Peribacillus sp. FSL E2-0218: one gene and its partners. Each later gene encodes a partner of the first gene's protein in a complex. Links are inferred from orthologs where the notes say so. Each region holds a gene or a part of one and is shown in the gene's direction. Other genes may lie near its edges. The genes, in order: secY, secG and secA.

Region 1 (3,059 bases):
CGAAGGATTGAAGCAATTGAAACGTGCTGAAGACGTAGCTAAGTTACGTGGTAAATCAGTACAAGAACTGTTAGGATAAGGAGGGAAATCGAATTATGGCTAATAAATTAGAAATTACCCTCACTCGCAGCTTGATTGGTCGTCCTGAAGATCAACGTGTTACAGTTAACACTTTGGGTTTACGCAAAATGCATCAAACGGTTATTCATGAAGATAACCCTGCGATTCGCGGTATGATTACCAAAGTTGCTCATCTTGTTACTGTAAAAGAACAATAAAATAATTTTTATCTTAACAAGGAGGTGCCAACATGAAACTTCATGAGTTAAAAGCTGCAGAAGGTTCTCGTAAAGAACGTAAACGTAAAGGTCGCGGTATTGGATCTGGTAACGGTAAAACAGCAGGTAAAGGACACAAAGGACAAAACGCTCGCTCAGGCGGCGGTGTACGCCTTGGATTTGAAGGGGGTCAAACTCCTCTATTCAGACGTTTGCCTAAACGTGGATTTACCAACGTTAACCGTAAAGACTATGCTATCGTGAATCTTGATACGTTAAATCTTTTCGAAGACGGTACTGAAGTAACACCAGCTCTTTTACTTGAGTCTGGAGTTGTAAGTAAAGAAAAAGCAGGAATCAAAATTCTTGCCAAAGGAAACATTGAGAAAAAGCTTACTGTTAAAGCTCACAAATTCTCTTCTACTGCAAAAGAAGCTATCGAAGCTGCTGGCGGTAAAACAGAGGTGATCTAATGTTTCGCACGATCTCCAATTTTATGCGCGTGGGTGAAATAAGGAACAAGATTATTTTTACCCTTCTCATGTTAATCGTCTATCGCATCGGTACATTTATACCTGTACCGCATGTGAATGCCGATTTTCTTGCTCAACAGGACCAGCTGAGCGTCATCGGTCTTCTAAATACCTTTGGCGGCGGGGCGCTGCAAAACTTTTCAATCTTAGCGATGGGGATCATGCCTTATATCACGGCATCCATCATCGTTCAGCTATTACAGATGGACGTCGTTCCTAAGTTCGCTGAATGGTCTAAGCAAGGGGAAGCAGGGCGCCGTAAATTAGCTCAATTCACTCGTTATTTCACTATTATCCTAGGATTCATCCAAGCTTTGGGTATGTCTTACGGGTTCAATAATATGTCAAATAACCAGTTGATTGAAAATCCTGGAATTGCAACATACTTGCTTATTGCAACTGTCTTGACGGCAGGAACAGCTTTTCTTTTGTGGTTAGGGGAGCTGATCACTGCTAAGGGTGTGGGTAATGGGATTTCCATCATAATCTTTGCTGGTATCGTTGCTAGCTTGCCAAATACGGCAAACCAGATTTACGCACAGCAATTCGAAAATGCCGGAGATCAATTATTCTTACGAATCATATCGATTGTCCTCATTGTATTAGCAGTATTAGCAATCGTGGTTGCTGTCATCTTCATTCAGCAGGCATTACGTAAAATACCTATTCAGTATGCAAAACGTGCTGCGGCAGGTCGTACACAAATGGGTGGCCAGTCTACTCATTTACCATTGAAAGTAAATGCTGCGGGGGTTATTCCGGTAATCTTTGCAATGGCATTTCTGATCACTCCAACTACAATCGCTTCTTTCTTTGGAAAGAACAGCGTGACTAGCTGGATTACAGAAAACCTGACATATACCCATCCTGTTGGAATGGTTATATATGTCGCTCTTATCATTGCTTTTGCGTATTTTTATGCATTCATTCAGGTCAATCCTGAACAAATGGCTGAGAATTTGAAAAAGCAAGGCGGCTATGTGCCGGGGATTCGTCCAGGTAAGAGTACTCAAGAATATTTAACACGTGTTTTATACCGTTTAACGTTTGTAGGCTCTATATTCTTAGCCATCATAGCCGTTCTGCCGGTATTCTTCATCAAGCTCGCTGACCTGCCTCAATCTGCACAGATTGGCGGCACAAGTTTGCTGATCGTCGTCGGGGTTGCCCTTGATACGATGAAGCAGCTTGAATCACAGCTTGTGAAGAGACACTATAAAGGCTTTATAAAGTAATGAGTTTTGGGAACGACTTGTTCCCTTTACCCATTATAGAGTTTGAGGGGGAAGAAAATTTTGAATCTAGTTTTAATGGGTCTGCCGGGTGCTGGTAAGGGCACTCAAGCTGAACAAATCGTAGAAAAATATAATATCCCTCATATCTCTACTGGAGATATGTTCCGAACAGCTATAAAAGATGGAACAGAATTAGGTCTGAAGGCGAAATCATTCATGGACAAAGGCGAATTGGTACCTGATGAAGTTACCATTGGCATTGTACGTGAGCGTTTAAGCAAGGAGGACTGCCTTAAGGGATTTTTGCTTGACGGATTTCCACGTACCGTGGCCCAAGCAGAGGCACTTGAGGGCATCCTTACTGATTTAGATCGCAAAATAAATTTTGTCATTAATATCGATGTGGATAAAAGCATCTTGATGGAAAGATTGACAGGCCGTCGTATTTGCAAGTCTTGTGGTGCGACATATCACCTTGTATTCAATCCTCCAGCAAAAGATGATGTATGCGACCGCTGCGGCGGAGAATTATATCAACGTGCCGACGATAATGAAGCAACGGTTCAAAATCGCTTAGATGTGAATTTGAAACAAACCAAGCCACTTCTTGATTTCTACGGAGAAAAAGGATACTTGGTCAACATTAACGGACAGCAAGATATTAATAAGGTATTTGAAAACATTGATGTGTTACTTGGTGCTTTGCAAAATTAATCGTCTGGATTGATTTAAGAAATTCATACCAATTTTACAACTTACTATCTAAACTTGGTGCATTCCTTTATTACAAAGGGTATAATGGATTTCGCGAGAGCATTCGCACATTTATTAATCAGGTTCTTGTACTTGGTATTCCCTGAATTGGGCGATTACTTTTTAAGTGATCTTCACGGACATATCCGGTCGGCAAAATTGATGAAGAAATGCAGTGACTCTATTGGGATTCCTAAAGAGTCGTGATATAGAGAGTTGAAAGAAGCTATGTCAGGCGTGCGCCTTTCAAACATCTCCCA
Region 2 (2,867 bases), 4.7 Mb from region 1 along the record:
TTTTATCCTGAAAGATGAAATCCACTTTTGGGTAAACAAGATCTTCAGGTTTGTAATCTTCCGGCAAGCTGTATTGTTTGTTGACAAGTACAGGGATGCTTTCTGGGTTGGCTAAAGTCTGCAGGCCAGCCTGCGCGGGCTTGACCGTTTCATCCACTTCCACCTGGCGTTGGGCCGATTCTTTTGAATCATCTTGCTTATCATCAGTTTCTGTCTCCGTATGGTGGGAGCTCGGGTGTTCTTCTTTTTGCTCTTTTTTTTCATCGCTTGATTGGTCGAATGAACATCCGGACAATAAAATGAACGATGACAGAGCAGTTGCAGTAAATATAGGTTTTAACATATGAAAGGCCCCTTGCTTTTAATATAAGATTTCCTGCGATAGGCGTTTTGAAAGATTATCGTGACAAGTAATCCCTCGTCAATTCACTTTGGTACTTATCGAGGAATAAGCCGATCCAGACCACCATCAATAAAAATGGATAATCATTGCGGACTGCGGCTTCCACGACGGGTGCAGACCAAAAGTGAGATAGGAAACCGCCTGACATCCTGATCGTCTCGAAGGTGACCAGGGCGTGCAGCGATAGCCAGAGAATCGTAAGGGTGTTGGTGCCGAAACCAATGACGGCCGCTATGATGCTCAGCAGGATGGCGGCTGCACCGATCAGCAGCACATGGTAACTTGATTGGAAAAAGTCGATGCCGCTATTGGAAAGTCCATTATAAATAATAGCAGTAAAATAGACGGTTGTCGTGGTATATGCAGCAAATAATAAATATCGATTGCCATGATATTTTGCAAGCAGCAGCAAAAGCGGCGAGAGAATGATCAATAAGACACTGATGAGATTGCTGCCGCCTATCCATAAAGAATAGCCTGCAACCGCCGAGAACAGGATGGTCAATAAATCAAGAATCCGGAGAATGGGCTTGAACATGGTGACACCTCTTTCTTCCCTTTTTGTGAATTATCTCAAACTTTGATTCAAAAAGAAAATGATGAAGCTGCTGTTTAGGAATTCTTACCATTAAATGATAACAAAGATTGTGGATATCTTATGGGTGTGGTAAAGTTAAAGTAATTGTTTATTGGTACTTCAGGAGGTGTGATTGCATGCATGCATTTCTCATAACGCTTTTGGTGATCGTCAGTATCGCCCTTATTGTGACGGTATTGCTTCAATCGGGTAAAAGTGCAGGTTTATCAGGTGCGATTGCCGGCGGTGCTGAGCAGCTATTCGGAAAGCAAAAAGCTCGCGGCTTGGATTTGATTTTACATCGTGCAACGGTAGTATTAGCCATTTTATTCTTTGCTTTAACTTTACTTGTTGCATTCTTTGATGTGTAATCGATCAAAAATGAGTCTAGCTAAATAGCTAGGCTTTTTTCTTTGCACGATAGTTGCATGAATAGATATAGTAATTTTAGTACTTAATGATAGATAGGGAATTTTTTTGGATGCTATTTACTAATGAAGGAGCTAATTATCATGAAAATCAAGCTGCAGCAGCCCTTTACTTTTGAAGGCGGAAAAAGAGCTGTCTTACTATTGCATGGATTCACGGGGAATTCCGCAGATGTGCGGATGCTTGGACGTCACTTGGAGAAGCACGGTTACACCTGCCATGCCCCGCACTATAAGGGACATGGGGTTCCGCCAGAGGAGCTGGTGAAAACGGGCCCTGTTGATTGGTGGAAGGACGTCATGATGGCATTCGATTTCCTGAAGAGCAAGGGCCATGAGGAAATAGCTGTTGCCGGACTCTCTTTGGGAGGCGTATTTTCTCTTAAATTAGGTTACACTGTACCTATAAAGGGTATCGTATCAATGTGTGCGCCCATGTATATCAAAAGTGAAGAGATGATGTATAAAGGAGTATTGGAGTACGCTAGAGAATTTAAGAAGTATGAAGGAAAAACGCAAGAGCAAATAGAGCATGAAATGGACCTCCTGGCCGATAAACCGATGAATACATTGAAAGCCCTTCAGGAATTGATAACGGATGTACGGGAGCATGTCGATTTGATTTATGCACCGACATATGTCGTGCAGGGGCGGCATGATGACGTCATCAATCCGAAAAGTGCCGATATCATTTTTGATTCCATCGAGTCACCTGTCAAGAAACTGAAGTGGTATGAAGAATCCGGTCATGTCATCACGCTGGATAAAGAAAAAGAACAGCTGCATGAAGATGTATTGGAATTTTTAGAAAGTCTGGATTGGTCCGAATAACAAATTTATTATACCCTGAATAGGAGGGGTTTTATGGAAGATAACATTCAAGAACACATGAATAGGCTTTTGACGTACATGACCGACGAAGCATATAAGCCATTGACGGTACAGGAGCTTGAAGAGGCTTTGAAGATCGAAGACTCGGCAGACTTCAAGAATTTCGTCAAGGCGCTAGTGAAGCTGGAAGAAAAGGGATTGGTGGTCAGAACGAGAAGCAATCGTTACGGCCTGCCGCAAAAAATGAATTTGTTCCGCGGAAAATTAACGGGTCATGCAAAGGGCTTCGCATTTGTAACGCCTGAAGATAACCCAGGAATGGATGATATTTTCATCCCGCCAAATGAAACGGGTACAGCGATGCACGGAGATATCGTCATGGTACGAGTATCCTCGGAAACGTCCGGATCAAGGCAAGAAGGCACGGTCATCAGGATCCTTGAACGCGGAATAACGCAAGTGGTAGGTACATACTCCGAAAGCAAAAGCTTTGGTTTCGTCATCCCTGATGATAAAAAGATCGCAAACGACATCTTCATCCCGCAGCATGCTTCCCATGGAGCGGTGGAGGGCCATAAGGTTGTCGTCAAGCTGACTTCTTACCCAGAAGGACGTGTAAGTGCAGAAG
Region 3 (3,297 bases), 4.7 Mb from region 1 along the record:
AGTAAGACTTTGCCACACCGGCTTTGTCGGCGAGTTCAGTCATCGACATCTTTTTTTCTTCACGCAGTTTTTTTACACGTTCACCAATCATAATACCACCTCGAAACATGTTCTATTTATCTTCTACTTAAAATGTTAGTAGCCCACCTTTAAAAAAATTCAAACATGAAATCTGGTTGGATTACCTTGGCAGCATCAAATGATGGAAGGTTATGGATCATTCACATTTGCTTTTTGGAATAGTGGGGAGATTCCATGAATTATTTATACTTCCATCTATTTTAACAGTTTTACTCATGATTTATCCATTGTTTTTCGCAAGAATTGAATTCGGATCAATAGGCATGGAAGTGACATGAAGTTGTACCTCTAGGATAGAAGTGGTAAAATTAAGCGTGGATTAGGAATAACAGAAGATGCATTTCTTCTTACTTATATGAATTTTGTCATGGAACGATCATTACCATAATAGAGGAGCGTTATTGAATGCTTAATATATTAAATAAAGTTTTTGATCCGAATAAGCGAGAAATTAAACGTCTGGAAAAGATTGCTGACCAAGTCGAATCGCTGGCTGATGAGACGGCCGCATTATCGGATGAGCAGCTTCGTGCCAAAACGGGCGAGTTCAAAGAGCGCTACCAAAACGGGGAGACCGTCGATGATCTGCTCGTCGAGGCTTTTGCTGTTGCCCGTGAAGGAGCGAAGCGTGCCCTTGGCTTATATCCTTACCGTGTTCAAATCATGGGTGGGGCCTCACTTCATGACGGCAATATCTCGGAAATGAAGACAGGGGAAGGTAAAACATTGACATCGACCATGCCGGTTTATTTAAACGCGCTTACTGGTAAGGGCGTCCATGTCGTTACAGTCAATGAATACTTGGCCCACCGTGATGCCTCCGAGATGGGGGTATTGTTTGACTTCCTTGGTTTGACCGTCGGTTTGAACCTGAACAGCCATTCAAAAGAGGAAAAACAAGAGGCGTATAATGCCGATGTTACCTATAGCACGAATAATGAGTTAGGCTTCGATTACCTGCGTGACAACATGGTGTTATATAAAGAACAAATGGTCCAGCGGCCCTTGCATTTTGCTGTAATCGATGAAGTCGATTCCATTTTGATTGATGAGGCGAGAACGCCGTTGATCATTTCCGGTTCGGCACAAAAATCGGCCCAGCTTTATATCCAGGCCAATGCGTTTGTCAAAACGCTGCAAAAAGAAAAGGATTATACGTATGATGAAAAGACAAAGGGTGTACAGCTGACGGAAGAAGGCATGAACAGAGCCGAAAAAGCGTTCAATATCGATAATTTATTCGATATCACCCACGTTACTTTGAATCATCATATCAATCAGGCGTTGAAGGCGCATGTTTCGATGCATTTGGATGTGGATTATGTCGTTCAGGAAGGCGAAATAGTCATCGTCGACCAATTTACTGGCCGTTTGATGAAAGGCCGCCGTTACAGTGAAGGCCTCCACCAGGCCATCGAAGCGAAAGAGGGTCTTGAAATCCAAAATGAAAGCATGACTCTTGCGACGATCACGTTCCAGAATTATTTCCGGATGTACGAAAAACTTTCCGGTATGACCGGGACTGCCAAAACGGAAGAAGAGGAGTTCCGCAACATTTATAATATGCATGTCATTGCGATCCCTACAAACCGGAATATCATCAGGGATGACCGGGCCGATCTCATTTATGCGTCAACCGATGGTAAATTCCGGGCTGTTGTCGAGGACATCGCCGAAAGGCATGCAAAGGGGCAGCCTGTGCTTGTCGGAACGGTTGCCATTGAAACATCCGAAGTCATTTCAGCCTATTTATCCAAAAAGGGGATTCCGCACGATGTCTTGAATGCGAAAAATCATGAGCGTGAAGCGGAAATCATTGCCAATGCAGGGAATCAAGGTTCCGTTACGATCGCTACGAATATGGCTGGCCGTGGTACGGACATCAAGCTTGGTGAAGGCGTCAAGGAGCTCGGCGGTCTTGCCGTCATCGGAACGGAGCGTCATGAAAGCAGGCGTATCGATAACCAGCTGCGTGGTCGTTCCGGCCGTCAGGGAGATCCGGGGGTCACACAATTCTATTTATCCATGGAAGATGAATTGATGCGCCGTTTCGGCTCCGATAACATGAAAAACATGATGACACGACTCGGTATGGATGATACCCAGCCGATTCAAAGCAAGATGGTGACGAGGGCCGTCGAGTCTGCACAGAAACGAGTGGAAGGCAATAACTTCGATTCCCGGAAGCAATTACTGCAATATGATGATGTTCTTCGTCAGCAACGGGAGATTATCTATAAGCAGCGTTTCGATGTGATGGAAAGCGAAAACCTGCGCGAAATCGTCGAAACGATGATAGCGGCTTCCATCCAGCGCAATGTGGCAGCATTTGCCCCAATGGGTGATGAGGAAGGCTGGAACCTGCAAGGCCTTGTCGATTACCTGAACGGCAACTTATTCGATGAGGGGTCCATTTCCGTACCTGATTTAGAAGAGAAAAATGAAACGGAATTGGTTGATTTCATTTTAGCCAAAGTGAAAAATGACTATGACCAAAAAGAAGAAGAGCTATCCGAAGAGCAAATGCGTGAATTCGAAAAGGTCATCGTCCTTCGCGCGGTAGATAGCAAATGGATGGATCATATCGATGCAATGGAGCAATTGCGCCAAGGGATTCACCTTCGTGCTTATGGCCAAATCGATCCGCTCCGTGAATATCAATCAGAGGGCTTCGCCATGTTTGAGGCGATGATAGCCTCTATGGAAGATGAAGTCGCCAAATACATCATGAAAGCTGAAATCCGCAACAATCTAGAGCGGAAAGAAGTCATACAAGGACAAGCGGTGAACCCGAAGGAAGAAGACGGGGGCAAAGTGAAAAAGGCTCCGGCCCGTAAAAAGGATGACGTTGGGCGAAATACGTTATGTCCTTGCGGCAGCGGTAAAAAATATAAGAATTGCCATGGCAGTGTAGGCTAATATTAGGTGTATAATGAGTAAGGGACGGTCAAGTGCAGGGCTTGCCGCCTCTTTTCATGTTTCGTTTGCATAAAGTCGTATATTTGCATATAGTTTGAAGAGGCTTAATTGTACTGAGGCGAATCCCTCTGCAGGGATTTTTTCAACATATTTAATGAGGTGAATGGAAATGGAACTAGGAGAAATTAGAAATGAACTTGAACGGACAGCGCAACGATTAACGGACTTTAGGGGGTCTCTTTGACTTAGATGAAAAAGAGGCACGAATCGCTCAGCTTGAAAATGAGATGACACACC

What was found.
Region 2: secY (region 1) and secG share a complex: the UniProt entries of both Escherichia coli proteins name them as parts of the sec protein translocase complex. The link is inferred for Peribacillus sp. FSL E2-0218 from one-to-one orthologs.
Region 3: the proteins of secY (region 1) and secA are in contact, whole or in part, in a crystal structure (PDB 3DIN), measured with the Thermotoga maritima proteins. The link is inferred for Peribacillus sp. FSL E2-0218 from one-to-one orthologs. Residues at the interface, in WP_004081795.1 of Thermotoga maritima: Glu108, Gly109, Glu110, Glu111, Ala236, Glu237, Arg238, Arg239, Ile240, Thr241, Ile242, Gln243, Tyr244, Ala245, Arg246, Arg247, Val248, Thr249, Gly250, Arg251, Arg252, Val253, Tyr254, Gly256, Ala257, Ser258, Thr259, Tyr260, Leu261, Pro262; in WP_004082002.1 of Thermotoga maritima: Glu261, Ala262, Arg263, Lys300, Ala301, Arg302, Thr303, Ile304, Ile305, Leu323, Tyr324, Asp325, Pro326, Val329, Ser330, Tyr333, Ile336, Lys340, Phe345, Val349, Glu363, Phe364, Tyr374, Ser375, Gly376, Gly377, Glu393, Ile395, Thr482, Ser483.

The regions. Positions count from the first base shown.
Region 1 is NZ_CP150304.1:145,925-148,983, forward strand. The notes cover bases 1-2,898. They hold secY (preprotein translocase subunit SecY), read left to right. Parts: upstream 1-750; coding sequence 751-2,046; downstream 2,047-2,898. Other genes in these bases: rpsE (30S ribosomal protein S5), read left to right, coding at 1-79; rpmD (50S ribosomal protein L30), read left to right, coding at 96-278; rplO (50S ribosomal protein L15), read left to right, coding at 311-751; MHI53_RS00815 (adenylate kinase), read left to right, coding at 2,107-2,760. UniProt on the Escherichia coli protein: The central subunit of the protein translocation channel SecYEG. Consists of two halves formed by TMs 1-5 and 6-10.
Region 2 is NZ_CP150304.1:4,810,748-4,813,614, reverse strand. The notes cover bases 29-2,734. They hold secG (preprotein translocase subunit SecG), read left to right. Parts: upstream 29-1,117; coding sequence 1,118-1,351; downstream 1,352-2,734. Other genes in these bases: rnr (ribonuclease R), read left to right, coding at 2,273-2,734; MHI53_RS23315 (carboxylesterase), read left to right, coding at 1,493-2,239; MHI53_RS23325 (hypothetical protein), read right to left, coding at 399-941; MHI53_RS23330 (M15 family metallopeptidase), read right to left, coding at 29-343. Also shown: more of MHI53_RS23330, read right to left, coding at 1-28; more of rnr, read left to right, coding at 2,735-2,867. UniProt on the Escherichia coli protein: Subunit of the protein translocation channel SecYEG. Overexpression of some hybrid proteins has been thought to jam the protein secretion apparatus resulting in cell death; while this may be true it also results in FtsH-mediated degradation of SecY.
Region 3 is NZ_CP150304.1:4,871,942-4,875,238, reverse strand. Bases 108-3,243 are described here. They hold secA (preprotein translocase subunit SecA), read left to right. Parts: upstream 108-486; coding sequence 487-3,000; downstream 3,001-3,243. In the rest of the region: MHI53_RS23630 (helix-turn-helix domain-containing protein), read right to left, coding at 1-91. UniProt on the Escherichia coli protein: Required for protein export, interacts with the SecYEG preprotein conducting channel.